One region of the Arthrobacter sp. P4_H3 genome, then DNA from elsewhere that is predicted to be linked to it. Evidence: riboswitches for the same ligand, from Rfam matches in the RefSeq annotation. Region 1 holds a riboswitch; the other holds the start of a gene.

Region 1 (3,725 bases):
GTGGATTCCGCCACGCGCGAACTCATAGAACAGATCCAGGACTCCGAAGAGACCACCGAGGTCCTTCGCGAACGGCTCAAAAGCGCCCTGGCCGATGACCCCAGGCTCGCGTCGAGACTTGCGCTCTGGGGCAGGCGGCTGCTGGGCGAAGCATTGACCCAGGCACAGCGCGTCAGCTACGAGCACGCCTTCCTGGCAAGCCTGATCGGCGGCGAGGACAACGCCACAGCGAAAGAGCTGGTCAGCGGGCTGATCTCCGGCCTGGCGCGGAACCATTCACGGCGTATGACGCAGCTCGGCCTGACCGGCTAGACGTCCTGCTGGCCGGCGTCGAGCGCCTCCAACAGCGACTTGGCCGCTGCGGCCGGGTCGTCTGCCTCGGTAATGGCGCGGACCACCACGATGCGCTGCGCTCCGGCAGCCACGACTTGTTCAACGCTGCCCAGGTCGATGCCGCCGATGGCGAACCACGGCAGCGGCGAACCGCCAGCGGTCGCTCCATCCGCGCGGTCAGCTGTTTTGCCTGTTGTTTTGCCGATGGCACTGGCCGCGTAGCGGACCAGGTCGAGGCCGACGGCGGCCCGGCCCGGCTTGGTGGGAGTGGCCCACACCGGCCCCACGCAGAAGTAGTCCAGTCCGCCGGGACCGGCAGAGTCGGCGATGGCGGCGTCGATCTGCTCCGGGCTGTGGGTTGACAGGCCGATCACGGCGTCATCGCCGAGGAATTTCCGGGCCGAAGCCAGGGGAAGGTCCTTCTGCCCGATGTGGAGAACCGGGGCGCCGGCGAGCGAGGCGATGTCGGCGCGGTCGTTGACCGACCACAGCCGGCCGTGGCGGCGTGCCGCAGCCTCCAGCACTTCAAGCAGCTCGAGCTCTTCGGCGGCCTCCAGGTTCTTGTCCCGGAGCTGGATGATGTCAACGCCGCCGGCATAGGCGGCATCGACGAAGTCCCCGAAATCGCCCCGGTCGGTGCGGGCATCGGTGCAGAGGTACAGGCGGGCGCTGGTGAGGACGGCGTGCTCGGTCATGTCACCAGCCTAGTTCCTCTAAACTGGGGTGGTACCGCGGGAGCCCGCCGCAGCTGTCACAAAGCTGCAGGGCTGAGAGGGCGTCAGAGCCGACCGCTTGACCTGATCCGGTTAGTACCGGCGTAGGGAAGGATGACAATGAACCCGCAACCCGCAGCAGGCCTTCCCGCCGCACGCGCCCGGGAAATCAACGCCGACGTCGCCGTCATCGGCGGAGGGGTCATCGGCCACGGCATCGCCTGGGAAGCCCGGCAGTCCGGCAGGTCCGTGGTGCTCATCGACGACGCACCGGGTACTGGCGCCAGTTGGGCCGCCGCCGGCATGCTGGCGCCCGTGAGCGAACTCCATTACCAGGAGGAACAGCTCCTGGAACTCATGCTCCACTCCTCGGGGCTGTGGCCCGCCTTCGCCGCAGGCCTCGAGGCGCAGGATACCGGCGCCGGAGCCGCCGGCACCGGCTACCTCACGACGTCGACCCTCGCCGTCGGGGCCGACGCCGCCGACCGCCGGGCGCTTGCCGACCTGCGGGGAGTCCAGCAGGCAAGCGGCCTCACAGTGGAACCGCTGACCGTCAGGGAAGCACGGGCCCGCGAGCCGCTGCTGAGCCCCGGGATCTCCTGCGCCTTCGACATTCCGGCCGACCACCAGGTGGATCCCCGCCGGCTCCTCGCCCTGATCGCAGAGTCCCTGGCAGGTACCGCCGTGCATGAGCGGGCCGCCGGCCTGCTCTGGGAGGACGGGCGGGTCAGCGGGGTCGGCCTGGCCGGGGGAGGCACCGTGAACGCCGGGGAGACCATCGTTGCCAACGGGCTGGGGTCTGCGGCACTGGGCGGGCTGCCACCAGGCCTGAGGCTGCCGCTCCGCCCGGTGTACGGTGACATCCTGCGCCTGCGTGTTCCCGCTTACCTGCAGCCGCTGGTGACATCAACTGTCCGCGGCATGGTCCACGGAATCCCCGTCTACATCGTTCCCCGGCAGGACGGAACGGTGGTGATCGGGGCGACGCAGCGCGAAGACGCCCTCGCCGCTGCGGACGTTGAAGGCACCGGCACTGAACCGGCGGCACCTGCCGAAACCGCCGTTTCAGCCGGCGGCGTCTACCAGCTGCTCCGCGACGCGCAGGTGCTGGTGCCGGCCGTCGCTGAACTGGAGCTCCTGGAAGCCACCGCCAGGGCCCGTCCGGGAACGCCGGACAACGCGCCGCTGCTGGGGCGGGTCGCGGACGCCCGCACCGGCCGGGACATTGAAGGGCTGATCATTGCCACCGGATTCTTCCGTCACGGCGTCCTGCTGACGCCTGCGGCCGCTGCCATCTGCAGGCAGCTGATGGACGGCAACGCCGACCCGCGCTGGGCGCCGTTCCGGCCTGACCGGTTCTCCCGTTTTCCGGCACCGTCCGCAACCACAGTCACAATTGACCCGAACAAGGAAACAGCATGAACATCAAACTGAACGGCACGGTCCACGCGGTCGACGACGGCGCGTCCGTCACCACCCTCATCAGCCAGGTCACCGGCAGGAACCTCGCCCCCAACGGGCAGGCTGCCGACGGCCAAAAACTGGGAGTGGCGGTTGCGAGAAACTCCGAGGTAGTGCCGCGCAGCCAGTGGTACGTCACGGCGCTCGCCGAGGGCGACGACGTCGAACTCGTTACAGCGGTACAGGGAGGTTGAGCATCATGGCAGGAAGTACTGTTGCCGGCACGGCACAGGCACAGCAGGCGGCGGACCCCTTCATTGTGGACGGTGTTCCGCTGGGGTCCCGGCTGATCATGGGCACCGGCGGTGCGCCCAGCCTGGACGGGCTGGGCGCGGCACTAATCGCTTCCGGCACGGAGCTGACCACCGTGGCCATGCGCCGCTACTCGCCGGCCGAAACAGGCTCGCTGTTCCAGCTCCTGGTGGACCACAACATTCGGGTCCTGCCCAACACCGCCGGGTGTTTCACGGCCAGGGACGCAGTCATGACGGCGGAACTGGCGCGGGAGGCGCTGGAAACGGACTGGGTCAAACTTGAAGTGATTGCCGACGAACACACGCTCCTGCCGGACGCCGTGGAGCTGGTGGACGCCACCGAGCAACTCGTCAACCGCGGGTTCAAGGTGTTCGCCTACACCAACGACGACCCCGTGCTGGCGCTGCGGCTGGAGAACCTCGGAGCCACCGCCGTGATGCCGCTCGGCTCACCCATCGGTACCGGCCTGGGCATCCTGAACCCGCACAACATCGAACTCATTGTTTCCCGCGCATCCGTTCCCGTGGTGCTGGACGCCGGCATCGGCACCGCGTCCGATGCGGCGCTCGCCATGGAACTGGGCTGCGACGCCGTCCTGCTGGCCACAGCGGTCACCCGGGCGCAGAACCCGGCGATGATGGGGGAGGCCTTCAAACACGCGGTCATCGCCGGTAGGCTGGCGAAAGCGGCCGGCCGGATTCCGCGTCGCGAGCATGCTCTGGCGTCGTCGGCCATGGAAGGCCGGGCGGAGTTCCTCTAGGCAGTCCGAGACCATCCAAGGGAGCCAACGGTGACCGGCAAGGAAGACGTTCTTACCCGACCACGGATTGACGCCGCGCTGGCGGACCTTCCCGACTGGAGGTACCGGCTGGGCGGCCTCGTGACCGTCTACAAGACGCCCACGGCGGCCGGTGCGCTGGAGCTGATTGCCGCCGTCGGGCGCCTGGCCGAGGAACAGAACCA
Region 2 (3,725 bases), on a different contig from region 1:
GTCAGCGAGGCGCCGGTCAACAACCGCGTCACATCCGTCAAGGGCTCCACCCGGCTGGAGGCCAAGAAGCAGCGCCGCCGCGAATCCCGCGATACCGGACGCCGCCGCACCGTCATCACCGAGGCCGAGTTCCTGGCCCGCCGCGAGTCCGTGGATCGTCAGATGATCGTCCGCCAGCGCGACGACAGAATCCAGATCGGCGTCCTCGAAGACGGCGTCCTGGCGGAACACTTCGTGTCCAAGACCCAGCAGGACTCCCTGATCGGCAACGTCTACCTGGGCAAGGTCCAGAACGTGCTGCCGTCGATGGAAGCCGCCTTCGTGGACATCGGACGCGGCCGGAACGCCGTGCTGTACGCCGGTGAAGTCAACTGGGACGTGGTCAACCTCGAAGGCAAGCAGCGCCGGATCGAGAACGCACTGAAGTCCGGCGACTCCGTGCTGGTCCAGGTCACCAAGGACCCGGTCGGCCATAAGGGCGCCCGCCTGACGAGCCAGATTTCCCTGCCGGGCCGCTACCTCGTCTACGTTCCCGGAGGTTCCATGACCGGAATCTCCCGCAAGCTGCCCGACGTCGAACGCAACCGCCTCAAGCGGATCCTCAAGGACCGCCTGCCGGAGGATGCCGGCGTCATCGTCCGCACCGCAGCCGAGGGCGCGTCCGAGGAAGAGCTCACGCACGACATCAACCGCCTGCGCGCCCAGTGGGAAGGGATCGAGGGCCAGGCAACGTCCACCAAGATCCTCGCTCCGGAACTGCTCTACGGCGAACCTGACCTGACCATCAAGGTGGTCCGTGACGTCTTCAACGAGGACTTCTCCAAGCTGATCGTCTCCGGCGAGGAAGCCTGGGACACGATCGAGGCCTATGTCACCTACGTGGCTCCGGACCTCGTGGGCCGGCTCGAGAAGTGGACCAAGGACACGGACATCTTCGCGGCATGGCGGATCGACGAGCAGATCCACAAGGCACTCGACCGCAAGGTCTTCCTGCCGTCCGGCGGTTCCCTGGTCATCGACCGCACCGAAGCCATGACCGTGGTGGACGTCAACACCGGCAAGTTCACCGGCAGCGGCGGCAACCTCGAGGAAACCGTCACCAAGAACAACCTGGAAGCGGCCGAGGAAGTCGTTCGGCAGCTCCGGCTCCGCGACATCGGCGGCATCATCGTCATCGACTTCATCGACATGGTGCTCGAATCCAACCGCGACCTCGTGCTCCGCCGCATGGTGGAGTGCCTCGGCCGCGACCGGACCAAGCACCAGGTGGCCGAGGTGACCTCGCTGGGCCTCGTGCAGATGACCCGTAAGCGGATGGGCACCGGGCTGCTGGAAGTCTTCGGCGAGCAGTGTGAAGCCTGCGCCGGCCGCGGCATCGTCACCCACGACGAGCCCGTGGAACACCGCCGCGCCAACGTTGTGGCCGCCGAGCATCACGTACCGCGGACGGAGAGCCAGCCGGCCCCGCGGACGGAGCGCAAGAGCCGCCGCCGCGGCAAGGGCGGTCAGGCTCCCGAGGCCGCTCCGCTGACGCCGGCCGCGGTCCATCACGAGCCCACCGATGCCGAGCGCCACGCCAAGGCCGAAGCTACCCGCGCTGCGCTGGCCAACATCGCCGCCGCGGCGCACGCCGCCCACCTGCACGACGCCGAGGCCGGCCATGCCGCCCCGGCGGCTGCCGCTGCCCAGGCGGCAGGGCAGGCACACGCTGTCCAGTCAACGCCGGCGCAGTCCGCTCCCGCCACGGCGCGGCCCGCCAAGGTGTCCGACGCCGAGGCGGCTGCCGCGGGGCGGCCGGCCGCGGTCCTGACTTTCGGCGGCGAAAAGGTTGCGCTTCCGTTCGTTGAGCACGCAGGGGAATCGCCGGCCACCGGTGCGGCCCTGACCCTCGACCGCCTGGCCGAGGCGTTCGCGCACCTTGGCGAGCCTGCAGCGGCTGAGCGCGCCGCGGCACCGGCTGAGCAGCCTGTTCCGGCGGTCCAGGCCCCGGCAGCCCGGGTTCCGGAAACGCGGGCCCCGGCAGCAGCCCAGGCTGCTGAAGCCGACTACACGGACCACACTGCGGTGCAGGGCCGGGCGCGCCGTCCGCGCCGCAACCGGAGTGCCAGCCGTGCCCAGGGCGCAGCGAACGAAACGTCCGTGGAACATCACGAGACCGCTCCGGTAGCCGCGGCAGGGCACTCCCATGAGGCGAAGGCACCGGAACCGGCACAGAAGGATGCGCGGGCAAAGGCTCCGGCCAGCGAACCGATCATCCTCGGCGTGGGAGTCCCGGCCTCCGAGCTCTGATCCCACCAGCCGACTGACACCGCGGGTGCGGTCCGAACCGGGCGTAGTAATACGCCGGATTCGGGCCGTACCCGCGAGTCCGTTAAAGGAAAACGGCTAGGCTAGGGGACTGACACGGGGTGCCGCGCACAGGGCCGGCTGAGATCCACACCCGTTGAACCTGTCCGGCTAGCACCGGCGAAGGGATGTCTCCTTTGTCTTCATCATTCCTGCCCACCCCTGCCTCCACCACGGAGGCCGGATCCACCCTGGACACCGGCCTGCGCGCTACCCCGCGGGTGCTGGCCATCGCCGGATCGGACCCGTCCGGAGGGGCGGGGATCCAGGCGGACCTCAAGAGCATTGCCGCCAACGGCGGCTACGGCATGGCCGCCATTACCGCCCTGACGGCACAGAACACCCACGGTGTCCGGGCCGTCCACGTTCCGCCGGCGGACTTCCTGACCGCCCAGCTTGAGGCCATCAGCGATGACATCAGCATCGACGCCGTCAAGATCGGCATGCTGGGTGACTCCGCGGTGATTGCCGCCGTCCGCAACTGGCTGGCAAAGTCCCGTCCCGGCGTCGTGGTTCTGGACCCTGTCATGGTGGCCACCAGCGGTGACCGGCTCCTGCAGGAGGCCGCCGAAGCGGAACTGCGTGAACTCCTCCCACTGGCCGACCTGATCACGCCGAACCTCGCAGAACTCGCGATGCTCCTCAACGAGCCCCTCGCGGGCGACTGGGAGGCGGCACTGGCCCAGGGCAAACGGCTTGCCGCCCAGGCCGGCACCACCGTGCTGGTTAAAGGCGGACATCTCGACGGCGGGGAATGCCCGGACGCGCTCGTCAACACCGAAGGGCTGCTGGCCCAGGATGTGGTGGTGGTCGACGGTGACCGGATCGCCACCCGGAACAGCCATGGGACCGGTTGCTCCCTGTCTTCCGCCATGGCCACCGTGCAGGCAAGGCTGGGGGACTGGGAGGCGTCCTTGCGGGCTGTGAAACCGTGGCTGCAGGGGGCGCTCCGGGAGTCCGGTGTGCTGGACGTGGGGACGGGCAACGGCCCGGTCCACCACTTCCACCATCTGGCGCCCAGGGGGCAGGACGTGCCGGCGGAAGGCCGGTTCGCCGCGGTGCTCCGGCAGGACGCTGGGCCGGACTTGGACGCCATCTACGGGCTGGACTTCATCCGCGGCCTGGCCGACGGTTCCCTCACGGAACGCCATTTTGCCTATTACCTTGCCCAGGACGCCCTTTACCTGAACGGCTATTCAAGGGTGCTGTCGCGTGCGGCCGCGATCGCCCCCACCGAGGCCGAGCAGCTGTTCTGGGCGCGGTCGGCCCAGCAATGCCTCGAAGTCGAGTCCGAACTGCACCGGACGTGGCTGAGCACGCGGACGGTGGACTCCGGACTGGGGCCGGTGACCAAGTCCTATGTGGACCACCTGCTGGCC

Evidence for each region. Region 1 has a riboswitch for thiamine pyrophosphate ahead of thiO (glycine oxidase ThiO). Riboswitches for the same ligand answer to the same signal wherever they lie in the genome.
Region 2: linked by a shared signal. The riboswitch ahead of thiD (bifunctional hydroxymethylpyrimidine kinase/phosphomethylpyrimidine kinase) and the one ahead of thiO (glycine oxidase ThiO) in region 1 are both predicted to bind thiamine pyrophosphate.

The regions. Positions count from the first base shown of each region.
Region 1 is NZ_JBFUKK010000002.1:26,811-30,535, forward strand. It holds gene AC1DRE_RS03505 (ferritin-like domain-containing protein) at 1-312, shown strand, start outside; gene thiE (thiamine phosphate synthase) at 309-1,028, opposite strand; TPP riboswitch at 1,055-1,174, shown strand; gene thiO (glycine oxidase ThiO) at 1,161-2,468, shown strand; gene thiS (sulfur carrier protein ThiS) at 2,465-2,701, shown strand; gene AC1DRE_RS03525 (thiazole synthase) at 2,707-3,522, shown strand; gene AC1DRE_RS03530 (4a-hydroxytetrahydrobiopterin dehydratase) at 3,553-3,725, shown strand, end outside.
Region 2 is NZ_JBFUKK010000001.1:640,440-644,164, reverse strand. It holds gene AC1DRE_RS02960 (Rne/Rng family ribonuclease) at 1-2,289, shown strand, start outside; TPP riboswitch at 2,395-2,492, shown strand; gene thiD (bifunctional hydroxymethylpyrimidine kinase/phosphomethylpyrimidine kinase) at 2,475-3,725, shown strand, end outside.